DNA from 2 places in the Candidatus Avoscillospira sp. LCP25S3_F1 genome. Region 1 is predicted to be linked to the other one. Evidence: riboswitches for the same ligand, from Rfam matches in the RefSeq annotation. Region 1 holds a riboswitch; the other holds the start of a gene.

What was found. A riboswitch is a leader RNA that binds a small molecule or an ion and turns the genes downstream of it on or off. The one in region 1 is predicted to bind lysine.
Region 2: another riboswitch for lysine. It lies ahead of ACTQ33_RS11300 (Na+/H+ antiporter NhaC family protein); the one in region 1 lies ahead of dapA (4-hydroxy-tetrahydrodipicolinate synthase).

Annotation. Positions count from the first base shown of each region.
Region 1 covers NZ_JBQKJT010000008.1:124,569-131,663, forward strand. The annotation lists gene ACTQ33_RS09205 (YcdB/YcdC domain-containing protein) at 1-1,554, shown strand, start outside; gene ACTQ33_RS09210 (IS3 family transposase) at 1,736-2,638, opposite strand; gene ACTQ33_RS09215 (helix-turn-helix domain-containing protein) at 2,575-2,925, opposite strand; gene metA (homoserine O-acetyltransferase MetA) at 3,029-3,973, opposite strand; gene ACTQ33_RS09225 (O-acetylhomoserine aminocarboxypropyltransferase/cysteine synthase family protein) at 3,988-5,265, opposite strand; lysine riboswitch at 5,782-5,964, shown strand; gene dapA (4-hydroxy-tetrahydrodipicolinate synthase) at 6,093-6,983, shown strand; gene dapB (4-hydroxy-tetrahydrodipicolinate reductase) at 6,996-7,095, shown strand, end outside.
Region 2 covers NZ_JBQKJT010000011.1:82,710-89,804, forward strand. The annotation lists gene ACTQ33_RS11275 (S-layer homology domain-containing protein) at 1-502, shown strand, start outside; RNA gene rnpB (RNase P RNA component class A) at 550-907, opposite strand; gene murD (UDP-N-acetylmuramoyl-L-alanine--D-glutamate ligase) at 1,052-2,434, shown strand; gene ispD (2-C-methyl-D-erythritol 4-phosphate cytidylyltransferase) at 2,436-3,161, shown strand; gene ispF (2-C-methyl-D-erythritol 2,4-cyclodiphosphate synthase) at 3,158-3,634, shown strand; gene ACTQ33_RS11300 (Na+/H+ antiporter NhaC family protein) at 3,687-5,423, opposite strand; lysine riboswitch at 5,504-5,675, opposite strand; gene ACTQ33_RS11305 (DUF3343 domain-containing protein) at 5,812-6,063, shown strand; gene ACTQ33_RS11310 (aminotransferase class V-fold PLP-dependent enzyme) at 6,060-7,095, shown strand, end outside.

The DNA.
Region 1 (7,095 bases):
TCCAATCTGCTCAAAGGTACTCTGGCGCTGCGGCTGGAATACGTTCTGGACAACGACAGCGAAACAGCGGTACTCCGCTATCTGCCAGAAGATTCCAACAGCTATTATGTGGATGCCGCTACCGGCCAGCTGGTGGACCTGACCGCCCTCTATGGCGATCTCAGCAAGGGCGAAGGCACGGACAGTTCCACCGGTGCTACCGCTGAGGACAGCGCCAACAGCGGTCTCACCGATTCCGAGCTGGAGGGCATCGCCCAGATGAAAGACGTAAAGGACAAGGACACGCTGGATCAGGCGGTGCGCGCCTACAGCGAGTTGGGTCTCAGCGGCTACACCCTCAACAACTGCTCCTATGCCCTGAATCGGGAGACCCAGCAGGTCACGGCCACCCTCCGCTACAGCCGCAGCGGCAATTCCGATGGCCCCGATGCAGTCAGCACCTCCTATGCGTTCAACCGTTCCGTCACCGTGGATGCCAAAACTGGGGAAATTCTGTCTTCCAGCGGCACATCCTGGGCTGACGAGGACTTCCAACCCACCGTCTCCCCTGCCGCGGCCCAGGCCAAGGCCGAAGCGTTCCTCCAAAAGCTGTGGGGCGACGACTTCGCCAAATCGGCCCTGTATGACACCCGGGAAGCCGGTATGGAAGCGGGCCTGCGGGTCCACACCTTCACCTATGCCCAACAGGTGAACGGCTACTTCTTCCCGCAGAACACCCTGACCATCGCCATCGACGGCCAGACCGGCGACGTTATCAACCTGTACCGGGATTTCGAGGCAGCCCCAACCTTTGACAGCGCCGACGGCATTCTCACCGAAGAAGCAGCCCTGGACGCCTGGTTTGCCACCTTTGACGTGGTTCCCGGATACACCCGGGTCCCCGTGGCCCTCAGCGACTACGGCGAGCAATACCGCCCCCTGCTGGACCAGGGCTACACCTATGTACATGAATTGAAACTGGGCTATACCCTGTCGCAGAAGGACTACTACCTGGGCATCGACGCCAAGAGCGGCGACGCTGTGGCGCCTCCGGTCACAGAGAATAGCCGCCGCATCACCTACAGCGATATGGAAGGAAGCTGGGGGCAGGACATGGCCCAGGCCCTGGCCGACTACGGTGTGGGCTGGCTGGGCGGCAAACTGGAGCCCGACAAGCCCCTGACCCAGCTGGACCTGATGGCCCTGCTGCTGAGCACCCGGGGCATTCTGTTGGATCTGGAGGATGCGGACAGCGCCGACGCGGTCTACGATTACGCCTATGCCATCGGTCTTCTGACCGCGTCGGACCGGAGAGACAGCGCCATTCTGACCCGCGGCGAACTGGTGCAGTATCTGCTGGACGCCAACGGCTTTGGTGAGGCAGCCCGACTGCCGGACATCTTCCGGTGTGATTACACAGACGCCGCTTCCATCCCCGATGCACTCTTCGGCTATGCGGCCATTGCCCAGGGCTTGGGCATGGTCACCGGCGACAGCGGCGGCAATTTCTCCGCCGGGCGCACGGTCACCCGATTGGAGACCATCGCCATGCTGTACCGGCTCTTGTCCCGTTGACCCATGAAGCGGCCCCACGGATTCCCCGCTTCTGCGCCGCTCCCTGGTTCCACTTCTCTCCCTGCTCGTTCATACTTTATCCACAGTTTTGTGGATAACTTTTGACAAAGTTCTACATTTCCCATCAAAAAACCGGCAGCTTTCCGATGAAGTGAACCCCAAAAGTTAGACATTTTTTGAATTAAGCGGCCTGAAGGGTCTGATATCTGTGTTGAGCAGGTGTCAGGCCCTTCAGTTTAAGCTTGATCCTGCGGTTATTGTAGTAGTCGAGGTATTCGACCAGTTCGGCCTTGAAGTGTTCCAAGGAGTCAAAGTCTTGGAGATATAGAAGCTCCGATTTGAGCAGACCGAAGAAATTCTCCATCACAGCATTGTCCAGACAGTTGCCTTTACGGCTCATGCTTTGCCGGATACCTTTTCCATCCAGCATCTCTTGATATTTTTTGTGCTGGTATTGCCAGCCCTGGTCAGAGTGAAGAATCAGCCCTGTATCATCTGGAATCGTCGCAAACGCAGCATCCAGCATGGAAGTGACCATGCTGAGTACAGGCCGATCCGAAATAGTATAACTGACCAAGTTCTCGCTGCACAGATCAAGGATGGGTGACAGATACATCTTCTCACCGAACAGGGAGAACTCCGTTACGTCGGTGACCCATTTCTGGTTTGGCTTCTCTGCATAGAAGTCTCTTTCCAGCAGATTTGGAGCGATTTTTCCGACCTCACCCTTGTAAGAACGATACTTCTTCATTCGTACTTTACTGCTCAACCCCATCTGCCGCATGAGCTTCATGACGAGCTTATGGTTGTGGTGAAGGCCTCGGTTCCGTAGCTCCTGTGTTACTCTCCTGTAGCCGTATCGGCCCTTGTTTTCAGCGACAATGGCGCAGATTTCTTCTTTCAGTTCTGCGTGTTTATCTGGTTCTTTCTGCTTCTTGGTGTAGTAATAATATGTGCTGCGAGGGAGGCCGGCAACGTCCAGCAACAGCGACAGCTTGTATTCATGCCTCAGTTCCCATATTACTTTCGCTTTCTCTCTTGCCGTACCCTCTCGGCAACCAAGGCATTCAATTTTTTTAGGTATGCATTCTCAGCTCTTAGCCGCTGCACTTCTGCCAGTAGATCTTCTTCTACTTCAGGTTTTAGTTTCTTTGGTGGGCGACCCTTGCTGCCACGGCCACGGCGCTCAATGTACAGTCCTTCCGGGCCTTCTTCCAGGTAGATCCGTTCCCATGAGGCCACACGGTCATGTGCAGTTATTCCGTATAGCCGCGCCACTTCTTTATGACTCAGCTTTTCTCGCTGCATCGTTTCAACGACTTCCTGTTTGAATTCCCCAGTATACCTCTTGTTCGGCACTCCTTTCGGCATATAACAACACCCCATTCGTTAGTAGTATACCATACTGTCTAACAAATGGGGTGCTGTTCACGAGAAAGCTGCCGGTTTTTCTTCTATTTTAATTTTTTTACACTTACTGGAACTCCCCGCTGGACGGCTGTTGAGAAAGGTTCTTGAGGTCGTAGGGCGTCGTCTGGTAGACGAAATAATTGAGCCAGTTGGAATACAGCAGATTGGCGTGGGCCCTCCAGGACACCAGGGGCGGCTGGGTGTCGTCATCATTGGGGAAATAATTTTTAGGCGGGGCGATGGGCAAGCCCGCCGCCTTATCCCGGCGGTACTCCTTGTCCAGGGTGCCGGGGTCGTATTCGGAGTGGCCCATGATGAATACCCGCCGGCCCTGCCGGGACGAGACAGCGTAAACGCCCGCCTCCTGCGACGAGGCCAGGACCCGCAGACTGGGGACCCGCTCCACATCGGCCCGGTCAATGGTGGTGTGGCGGGAGTGGGGCACCATAAAGGTATCATCAAAGCCCCGGAACAGAATGGACCGCTTATAATCCACCGTATGGGGAAATACGCCGAACATCTTTTCCGGCAGTTGATGCTTCTGGATGCCGTAGTGGTAGTAGAGCCCCGCCTGCGCGCCCCAGCAGATATGGAATGTGCTGTGGACGTTGGTGGTGGTCCACTCGAAAATCTCACACAGCTCCGGCCAATAGTCCACCTCCTCAAAGGGCATCTGCTCCACCGGCGCGCCGGTGATGATCATGCCGTCGAACTTCCGGTGCTGGACCTGGTCGAAGGTCTTGTAAAAGGCCAGCATGTGCTCCGAAGAGGTGTTTTTCGACTCGTGGGTGGACATCTGCATGAGCTCCATATTGACCTGGAGGGGCGTGTTGCCCAGGAGCCGTGCCAGCTGGGTCTCCGTATCGATTTTGGTGGGCATCAGATTGAGAATCAGCAGGTCCAGGGGCCGGATGTCCTGAGTCATGGCCCGGGTCTCCGTCATGACGAAGATGTTTTCATCCAGCAGAGTTTTGGTGGCGGGCAGATCATTGGGAATCCGAATGGGCATGGTGTGCTCCCTTCTCAGGCCAATGCCTGGGTGATATCGTCAATGAGGTCCTGGACGTTCTCCAGTCCCACAGACAGGCGTACCAGCTCGGGGCTGACGCCGGCGGCCACCAGTTCCGCATCGTTCATCTGCCGGTGGGTGGTGCTGGCCGGGTGGATGCAGCAGCTGCGGGCGTCGGCCACATGGGTGGCGATGGTGATGAGCTTCAGCCGGTCCATAAAGCCCTCCGCGGCGGCACGTCCGCCCTTGACGCCGAAGCTGATGACGCCGCAGGCGCCCTTGGGCAGGTACTTCTTGGCCAGATCATAGTATTTGTTGTCGGGCAGACCGCTGTAGTTGACCCACTCGATCTGGGGATGGTTCTGCAGGAACTCGGCGATGGCCTGGGCGTTGGCGCAATGGCGCTCCATGCGGACGTGGAGGCTCTCCAGGCCCACATTCAGCAGATAGGCGCTCTGGGGTGACTGGCAGGCGCCCAAATCCCGCATGAGCTGGACCGTGGCCTTGGTGATGTAGGCCCCAGCCTGGCCGAACTTCTCGGCGTAGACAAGACCGTGGTAGCTTTCGTCGGGAGTACACAGGCCCGGGAACTTGTCGGCATGGGCCATCCAGTCAAAGGTGCCGCCGTCCACAATGCAGCCGCCCAGAGCGGAGGCGTGGCCGTCCATGTACTTGGTGGTGGAGTGGACCACGATATCCGCGCCCCAGGACAGGGGCTGGCAGTTGACCGGCGTGGCAAAGGTGTTGTCGACGATCAGGGGCACACCGTGGCTGTGGGCCGCCCGGGCAAATTTTTCGATGTCCAGCACCGTCAGGGCCGGGTTTGCGATGGTTTCGCCGTAAACGGCTTTGGTATTGGGCCGGAAAGCGGCGTTCAGCTCCTCCTCGGTGCAGTCGGGGTGAATGAAGGTGAACTCCACGCCCATCTTCTTCATAGTGACGGCGAAAAGGTTGAAGCTGCCGCCGTAGATGGTGGAAGAGCAGACCACATGATCGCCACAGGTGGCGATATTGAAGACGGCATAGAAGATGGCCGCCTGACCGGAGGCCGTCAGCATGGCCGCCGTGCCGCCCTCCAACGCGCAGATCTTGGCCGCCACATTGTCGCAGGTGGGGTTCTGGACCCGGGAGTAGAAGTAGCCGCTATCCTCCAGGTCAAAGAGGCGGCCCAGGGATTCACTGCTGTCATAGCGGAAGGTGGTGGACTGGATGATGGGTACGGCTCTGGGGTCGCCGTTGCCGGGGACGTAGCCGCCCTGAAGGCAGCGGGTTTCGATTTTGTAGGGATTCATAACTGGGTTTCCTCCTGTCTGTGAAGTAGATGAGCAGGCAACAAAAAACGCGTCCCTGCATAGACTGCAAGGACGCGAGCTGTTGCCGCGTGATACCACCTTGGTTCTCCCCGCCCTCACGGACGGAGACTCTGCGGGTGCCGTTGCCGATACCCCGGCGCTGTAATGGGCGCACCCATCGCAGCCTAACGTTCCGCAAAGGACCGGTCGGTGCGAGGCTCCGAGGCCATGTTCCCCCCTGCGTATCGGGCTTCCTTTCACCGTGTGGAAGCTCTCTGGGCCGCGTCGGCAGGGCGTACTCTCCTCTTCATCGCCGTTGTCATCGATGAACTTACTGTCTCAGTGTAGCGCACCATTTTAAAAAAGTCAAGTGCAATCCACGGAGCAGAATGGCAGCCGGGATTCTTTTCCGTGATTTTTCACGAAAAATCCACCGTACTTTCATAAAGTATTCAATTCCTATTGACACCATTTGTCGTGTATGCTAAACTTCTAGCAGTTGAATAGTGCAATAAAACGAATGATAGAGGCGCGACGCATCAAGAGTACCGGTTTTGCCCCAGGCTTTCGCAGAGCTGTGCGAATCGGGAAAGGGATCGTCGCCGAAGGGGCCCGAGGCGGAACGGTACCCTGGGCAGACGGTCAACAGCCGTCTGACTGTCGCATTTGCGGAGTGCTATGCGGAGTGCTATCAGAACACGGCGTCTATCCACGGGACCCTCTCAACCCCCCCCCCGTCGGACGGATTGCAGGGATTCCGATAGTCGATGCTTGCATCGGCTATTTTGTTTTTCTCGGCCATTATCATAGTGAAGGAGTTGCGATCCATGAACCATGAACCTATTTTTCGCGGCGTAGCCACGGCCCTCATCACACCCACTGATGAAACCGGCATCGATTTTGCCGCCTTCAAAAAGCTCATCAACTGGCAGATCGACGAGGGCATCAACGCGCTGGTCATCTGCGGCACCACCGGTGAAGGCTCCACCCTCTCCGATCAGGAGCACCGGGACGCCCTCTCCTGCGCCGTGGAGACGGCGGCGGGCCGGGTGCCCATCATTGCCGGTACCGGCTCCAATGACACCTCCTACGCCATTGAGCTGACGAAGTTCGCCTGCTCCATCGGCTGCGACGGTATGCTGTGCGTAACCCCCTACTACAACAAGGCCACCCAGAAGGGGCTCGTCGCCATGTACAACGCCATCGGCGACGCCTCCACCAAGCCCATCATCCTCTACAACGTTCCCTCCCGCACCGGCGTCAACATTGAGCCTGCCACCTATGTGGAGCTGGCCAAGCATCCGATGATTGCCGGTATCAAGGAGGCCAACGGCAACATCTCCAAGATCGTGGAGACTGCGGCCCTGGTGGGCGGTCAGCTGGCGATTTACTCCGGCAACGACGACGAGATCGTGCCCATCATGGCCTGCGGCGGTATCGGCGTCATTTCGGTACTGTCCAACGTAGCCCCCAGAGAGACCGTGGCGATCTGCGACAAGTTCTTTGCCGGCGACGTGGCCGGCGCCATGGCCTTGCAGGCCAAGTATCTGCCCCTGATCCGGGCCTTGTTCTCCGAGGTCAACCCCATTCCCGTCAAGGCCGCCATGGCCGCCATGGGCTTCTGCAAGGACTATCTGCGTCTGCCCCTGACCCCCATGGAGGAGGGCCACAAGGCCACCATGCTCCAGGCCATGCGGGATGTGGGCATCAACGTATAAGGAGGCCGTCCCATGAAACTTCTTGTCAACGGCGCCTGCGGCCGCATGGGCCGGGCGGTCCTGGCCATGATCGACCAGGGTATCCAGGGCTCGGAGCTGGCCGGGGCTGTGG
Region 2 (7,095 bases), on a different contig from region 1:
GCCGGACGGTACGACAGGCTGGGTCAACTGGTATTCCATTGATATTTCCACGAAGAACTATGTACAGAAAAACGATTACCAGACGGCTACCAAGGAGTATTTCGTCAATAACAAGGGCTACTCCAGCAAAACAGATTATCTGGTGTGGATCAGCCTGTTGAAAGAGCGGGTGAACGTGTTCCAGGGCAGCCAGGGCAACTGGAAGCTGGTCCAATCGTTCCCATGCAGCAGCGGCAAGAATACCACCCCTACCAACGGTGGTGTGTTTGCGTATCAATACCGCCAGAATTATTGGGATTTCGGCTATTATTATGTCAAGAAACCCATGATTTTCAATGGCGGCCATGCGTTCCACACCAGAACGTATATCAAATCCACCGGCGGTCTGCTGGATGCCACCATGCAGGGCACGGTATCGCAGGGCTGTATTCGGATGTATGACGCCGATGTAGACTGGCTGTGGGACAACCTGCCGTTCCAGTCCACGGTTGTGGTATATTAAAACAAAAACAGTGGAAATCAGATGATTTCCACTGTTTTTTACATAAAAACGCGATCGGGCCTATAAGCCGGGTTCTGTAATCGACAGCCATCTATCTAGGCGCACCGTTGCCGGTACGCTCCAGCCACCTTCTCGGGGACGGCCGGGCAAGCCTGAGTCCCCTCTGCGGTGTTGCTCCGGATAGAGTTTACAGCATCAAGCGGTTCCCCGTTGATGGGTGAGCTCTTACCTCGCCTTTCCACCCTTACCTCGTCGATACAAGTACCGGCGGGGCGGTATATCTCTGTTGCACTTTTCCTGAAGTCGCCTTCGGCGGGCGTTACCCGTTATCCTTGCCCTGTGGAGCCCGGACTTTCCTCACGGCCGACCTTTCGGTACTGGTCGCGCGGCTGTCCGGCCCGGTCGCAACAGTTATTCTAACGGATTTCGGGAGAAATGTCAAATCGGTTGCAAAAAAAAGAAAAGATAGATATAATGGTTTGGAGTGGATCTGCGGCCACAGTGCCAAAGCGGACCGCGGTTTTTTGGAACCTGGAGAGGAGAACTGCCATGAATGAGCGAATGGAACGCTATTTTGAGGCGCTGCGGGGCAAGCGGGTAGCCGTCCTGGGCCTGGGCGTCAGCAACCGGCCTCTGGTGCGGCTGCTGCTGGCCCACGGCGCAAATGTCCTGGGTTGCGATATGGCCCAGCGGGACCAGCTGGAGCCGGAGGTGTTGGAGCTGGAGCAGCAAGGCTTGCAGTTGCAGCTGGGGCAGAACTATCTGGAAAATGTCACAGCGGATGTGGTATTCCGCACACCGGGCCTGCATCCCAACCGACCGCAGCTGGTGGATATGCGGCGGCGGGGCATGGTCATGACCTCGGAGATGGAGGCGTTCTTCCAGGTGTGCCCCTGCACCATCATCGCGGTCACCGGTTCCGATGGAAAGACCACCACCACTACACTGATCGCGGAGATTCTCAAGCAGGCCGGCCGCACGGTATGGGTGGGCGGCAACATCGGTCAACCGCTGCTGCCCAAGGCGGGGGAGATGAGCCCTGCGGATGTCGCCGTGGTAGAACTCAGCTCTTTTCAGCTGATGGATATGAAGCACAGTCCCCAGGTGGCCGTTCTGACCAATCTGGCTCCTAACCATCTGGATGTACATAAGGATATGGAGGAGTATGTGGCGGCCAAGGAGAACATTTACCTCCATCAGACATCCGGAGATACAGTGGTATTGAACCGGGATAATGCCATCACCCACAGCTTTGTGCCAAAGGCAAAAGGAACGGTGCTGGAATTTTCCCGTCGGACCCGCCCCCAGCGGGGTGTATACCTGGAAAACGGCGTCATCTGGCGTTGCGGGGAACCGCCGGAGAAGATTCTGGAGCAGTCGGAGATTTTCCTGCCGGGTATTCACAACGTGGAGAACTATATGGCGGCCATCTGCGCTGTGGAGGGGCTGGCCTCCGACGAGGACATCCGCCATGTGGCCAGAAACTTCGGCGGCGTGGAGCATCGCATTGAGTTGGTGCGGGTCAAGGACGGCGTGAAGTTTTACAATGATTCCATCGCGTCCAGCCCGTCCCGGACCCGTGCGGGTCTGCGGAGCTTCGACCAGAAGATCATTCTCATTGCAGGCGGTTATGATAAACATATCCCCTATGACGATCTGGGGCCGGAGATTGTGGATCATGTGAAGACGCTGGTTCTCACCGGTGCTACTGCACCGAAAATCCGAGCCGCCGTGGAACAGGCGGCCAACTATGTTCCCGGTTCACCGGAGATTCTGGAGGAAGCGGATTTTTACGAGGCTATTCGCACAGCGGCCCGGGCGGCACAGTCCGGCGACGTGGTTATGCTGTCCCCGGCCAGCGCGTCCTTTGACCACTTCCGCAACTTTATGGTCCGGGGTAACGCGTTCAAACAGACGGTTATGGAGCTTTGATATGGAATTGGGATGGAAAAAACATCGGAAGACGAAACCAATGCCCTGTGCCGCCGTCATTGTGGCGGCGGGGTCGGCGTCCCGGATGCAGGGCATCGACAAGGCATTGGCTGACCTGAACGGAAAACCCGTATTGCTGCACACGTTGGAGGCGTTCGAGGCCTGTGAGCGGGTGGATACGGTGGTGGTGGTCACCCGGGAGGACCTGGTGGAGCCGGTGGAGCAGTTGTGCCGCGATCACCATATTACCAAGGTGCGGCAGGTGCTCAGCGGCGGCAGCGACCGGACCCAGTCGGTGCTGCGGGGCCTGGACGCCCTGGCATCACGGGAGGGGCTGGCGGCCATCCACGACGGTGCACGCCCCCTGGTCACCCAGGAAATTCTGCTGGAGACCATTGCCAAAGCGGAGCGAACCGGCGCGGCAGCCCCGGCGGTTCCGGTCAAAGACACCATTAAAGTGACCGGTGAAGGGGTCATTGCTGCCACACCGGACCGCAGTCGTCTGGTGGCGATCCAGACTCCGCAGATTTTTGATCTGGACTTTATCCGCGGCGCGCTGTATCAGGCGCTGGAAGACGGTGCGCCTTTGACCGATGACTGTTCCGCCGCTGAGCGGCTGGGAATGCAGGTCCATCTGACCAAGGGCAGCGAGGAAAATCTGAAAATTACCACCCCCATGGACTTGGTGGTGGCGCAGGCGATTTTGAAAAGGAGAGAGCAACCATGAGAATCGGACACGGTTATGACGTCCATCGGCTGGTGAAAGGAAGAAAACTGATTTTAGGCGGCGTGGAAATCCCCTATGCGATGGGATTGGACGGTCATTCCGACGCCGATGTGGTGGTTCATGCCATCATGGATGCCCTGCTGGGCGCGGCGGCGGCCGGAGACATCGGCACGCTGTTCCCCGACACGGACCCCCAGTATAAGGGAATCTCCAGTCTGCTGCTGTTGGAGTATGTGGGAAAGCATCTGTTGGGCCGGGGCTGGACCGTGGGCAATATTGATGCCACCATTGTGGCACAGCAGCCCAAACTGGCGCCGCACATTCCGCAGATGGTGCAGAATATTGCCCAGACATTGAATATCCCGGAGGACCGGGTCAACATCAAGGCTACAACGGAGGAGGGCATGGGATTTACCGGTACCGGCGACGGTATTGCTGCCCACGCCGTCTGTATGCTGGAACAGTGCAAATAAAGAAAATGGCAAAGGACCGATGCGCGGGCATCGGTCCTTTTGGCGTTGCGACTTATTTTGCGGTGACCCGCTTGATGACCAGCAACGTACCCAGCATCAGCACAATGCCGATGGGAAGAAGAATCCAGGCATTCGGAAGGAAACCGGCCAGAACATACATCACAAAGGATACAGCGGCGGCAGTGATGGCATAAGGCAGCTGGGTCGACACATGGTTCACGTGGTCACACTGGGCGCCGGCAGACGCCATGATGGTGGTGTCGGAAATGGGGGAGCAGTGGTCGCCGCAGACAGCACCGGCCATACAAGCAGACACACAGATGATACCCATGGGCGTGGTCAGGTCAAACACATCCAAAGTAATGGGAATCAGAATACCGAAAGTACCCCAACTGGTGCCGGTGGCAAAGGCCAGAAAGGCGCCGATGACAAAGACGATGGCAGGAAGCAGGGCCTGGAATCCGGCGGCGGAACTCTTGACGGCGGTAGCCACAAAGACACCGGCCCCCAGAGAATCGGTCATAGCTTTCAAGGACCAGGCAAAGGTCAGAATCAGAATGGCCGGGACCATGGCCTTGAAGCCCTCAGGGATGCAGTCCATCATGTCGCGGAAGGTCATGGCCCGGCGGCACAGATAGAAGACAAAGGTCAACACCATGGCAAAGGCGGAACCCAGCAGCAGACCCACAGAAGCGTCGGAACCGGAAAAGGCGTCCACAAAGTTTTTACCGGAGAAGAAGCCGCCGGAGTAGATCATGCCGATGACGCAGCAGACAATGAGCGAAGCAATCGGGAAAACCAGATCGATGACGCGGCCCTTGGGGTTCCCGTACAGCTCTTTCTCTGTGGCATAGGGATTGGAACCGGAGAACACGTCGCCCCGTTCGATGGCGTTGCGTTCGTGGCGGGCCATGGGACCAAAATCGGCCTTGAGAACCACCAGCCCAACCATCATGACGATGGTCAGCAGCGCATAGAAATTGTAGGGAATGGCCCGGATAAACAGGGAGAGACCGGAGCCGTCCTCCACAAAGCCGGAAACTGCGGCGGCCCAGGAGGAGATGGGGGCAATGATGCAGACGGGGGCGGCGGTAGCGTCGATCAGATAGGACAGCTTGGCACGGGACACCTGATGCTTGTCGGTGACAGGCCGCATGACGGAACCAACGGTCAGGCAGTTGAAATAATCGTCAATGAAGATCAGTACGCCGAGAATAATGGTGGCCAGCTGTGCGCCGGTGCGGCTTTTGATGCTTTTCTGCGCCCAGCGGCCGAAAGCGGCGCTGCCGCCGGCCTTGTTCATCAAGCTGACCATGGCGCCCAAGATTACCAGGAAGACAAGAATGCCCACATTATAGGAGCTGGACAGCACCGCAACAATGCCGTCTTCAAAGACATGGAGTACCGTCCCTTCAAAATCAAAGTTGGAGTACAGCAAACCACCGGCCAAAATACCAATGAACAGGGAGGAATAGACCTCCTTGGTGATCAGCGCCAAGGTGATGGCGATGATCGGGGGCAGCAGCGCCCAGATGGTATTATAATAGTTACTGGGGGCATCAATCTGACCCATGCCGCCGCAGGTGGCGCAGAGATTGGTCCCTGCGCAGTCGGCGCAGGAGGGGTCCAGACCGTAACAGGTCATGCAGGCCGTGGAGCCGCCGCAGTCGGGACACTCGATCAGATTGGTGGCCGGTTGTCCGGCGGCCATGACGGCGATGGTCAGGACGGCCAGAATCATTGCCACCATCAGAAGGGAGACCAGCGGTCTCCGGTTTCGCAAGTTCATAGGATTTCCTCCAAAAATAAAAATGCCATGGTTCGGGAGGCGGACCATGACAGACTGTTCCGGATGGGCCGGAACCCCTATGGCATGACAGCGCTCCACTTTCGTGACAGTCCGGCGGATATTCTCCGACGGCCCAGGGAACGTCCGGCAGGCAGACCGGCCCGCACCCTTCGGCGAACAGCCCTTTCCATCCCGCCGGATTTGCCTGCGGCCATGGGACGTACTTTTGCAGTTCGCACCTCTATCATTGGCTATTTGCCCTCTATTATAAGCAATTCCGAAACCTTGTCAACCGATTTTCAAAAAATTATGACCAAATTGTGAATTCATGCGGGAAATTTCGACAGGGCGCCGGACAGCTGCATAGATTGGTGGGGAGGGAAATACCATGTATGATTGTATGATTGCGTTCCGCACCATCACGCGGGCCCAGCGGGGGGCGGAACTTTTGGATTATTCGGGCATTCCGTGCCGTTTGCAGCGGCTTCCGGCCGCGCTGGCGGACCGGGGCTGCGGCTATGTGCTGGCTCTGCGGCGGGAGTCGCTGGCCAGGGCGGTAGCGGTGCTGCGGCAGAACCATGTGGACTTCGGACGGCTCTATACCATGGAAAACGGTATCCATCGGGAGGTGTTTCTGTGATCTATCTTGATAACGCAGCCACGACGCTGCAAAAACCGCCCCAAGTGCGGGAGGCGGTTGCCTATGCGTTGGAGCACTTGGCGTCGCCGGGTCGGGGCGGCCATCCGGCAGCGATGGAGGCCGCCGAGGTGCTGTACCGGGCCAGATCGGCGGCAGCGCAGCTGTTCGATGCGGAACCGGAACAGGTGGTGTTTACCATGAATGCCACGCATGGGCTGAATATCGCCATCAAAAGTTTGGTGCGCCCCGGCGACGTGGTACTATTGTCCGGCTTTGAACACAACGCCGTGCTGCGGCCCTTGTATGCCTTGGGGGCAAAACTGCGGATTTGTGGACGACGGCTGTTTGATCCGGAGGAGACTGTGGCGGCCTTTGCCGCGTCCTTGACGCCGGAGGTCAAAGCTGTGGTTTGCACCCATGTTTCCAATGTGTTCGGTTACCAGCTGCCGGTGGAGCGGATTGCCGCTCTGTGTCGGGAGCAGGGCGTACCGCTGATTGTAGACGCTTCCCAGTCGGCAGGACTGCTGCCGGTCTCCCTCAAAGAGTGGCAGGCGGCCTATGTGGCAATGCCCGGCCACAAGGGATTGTACGGACCCCAGGGCACCGGCATTCTCCTGTGCGGACAGGTGCCGCAACCGTTGATGGAGGGCGGAACCGGTGTGCTGTCCCGTCAATGGACCATGCCGGAGGAGCTGCCGGAGCGGGCCGAGGCAGGAACCCACAATATGCCGGGCATCTGCGGCCTGCTGGCAGGACTGACGTATCTGCGGCAGGAAGATGGCGTGGTGCGCCGGAGCCGGGAGGAGCAGCTGACGCGACAGCTTTGCCTTGGGCTGGAATCTTTGGACCACGTGCGGGTGTTCACCGGCAGTCCGCAGACCAATGTGGTCTCGGTCGCGCTGCAAAATCTGGACAGTGAGACAGCGGCCCAGCATCTGGCCGAGGAGGGCATTGCTGTGCGGGCAGGACTCCACTGCGCGCCTCTGGCCCATGAAAGTGCCGGAACGTTGGAGGGCGGAACGGTCCGGTTCA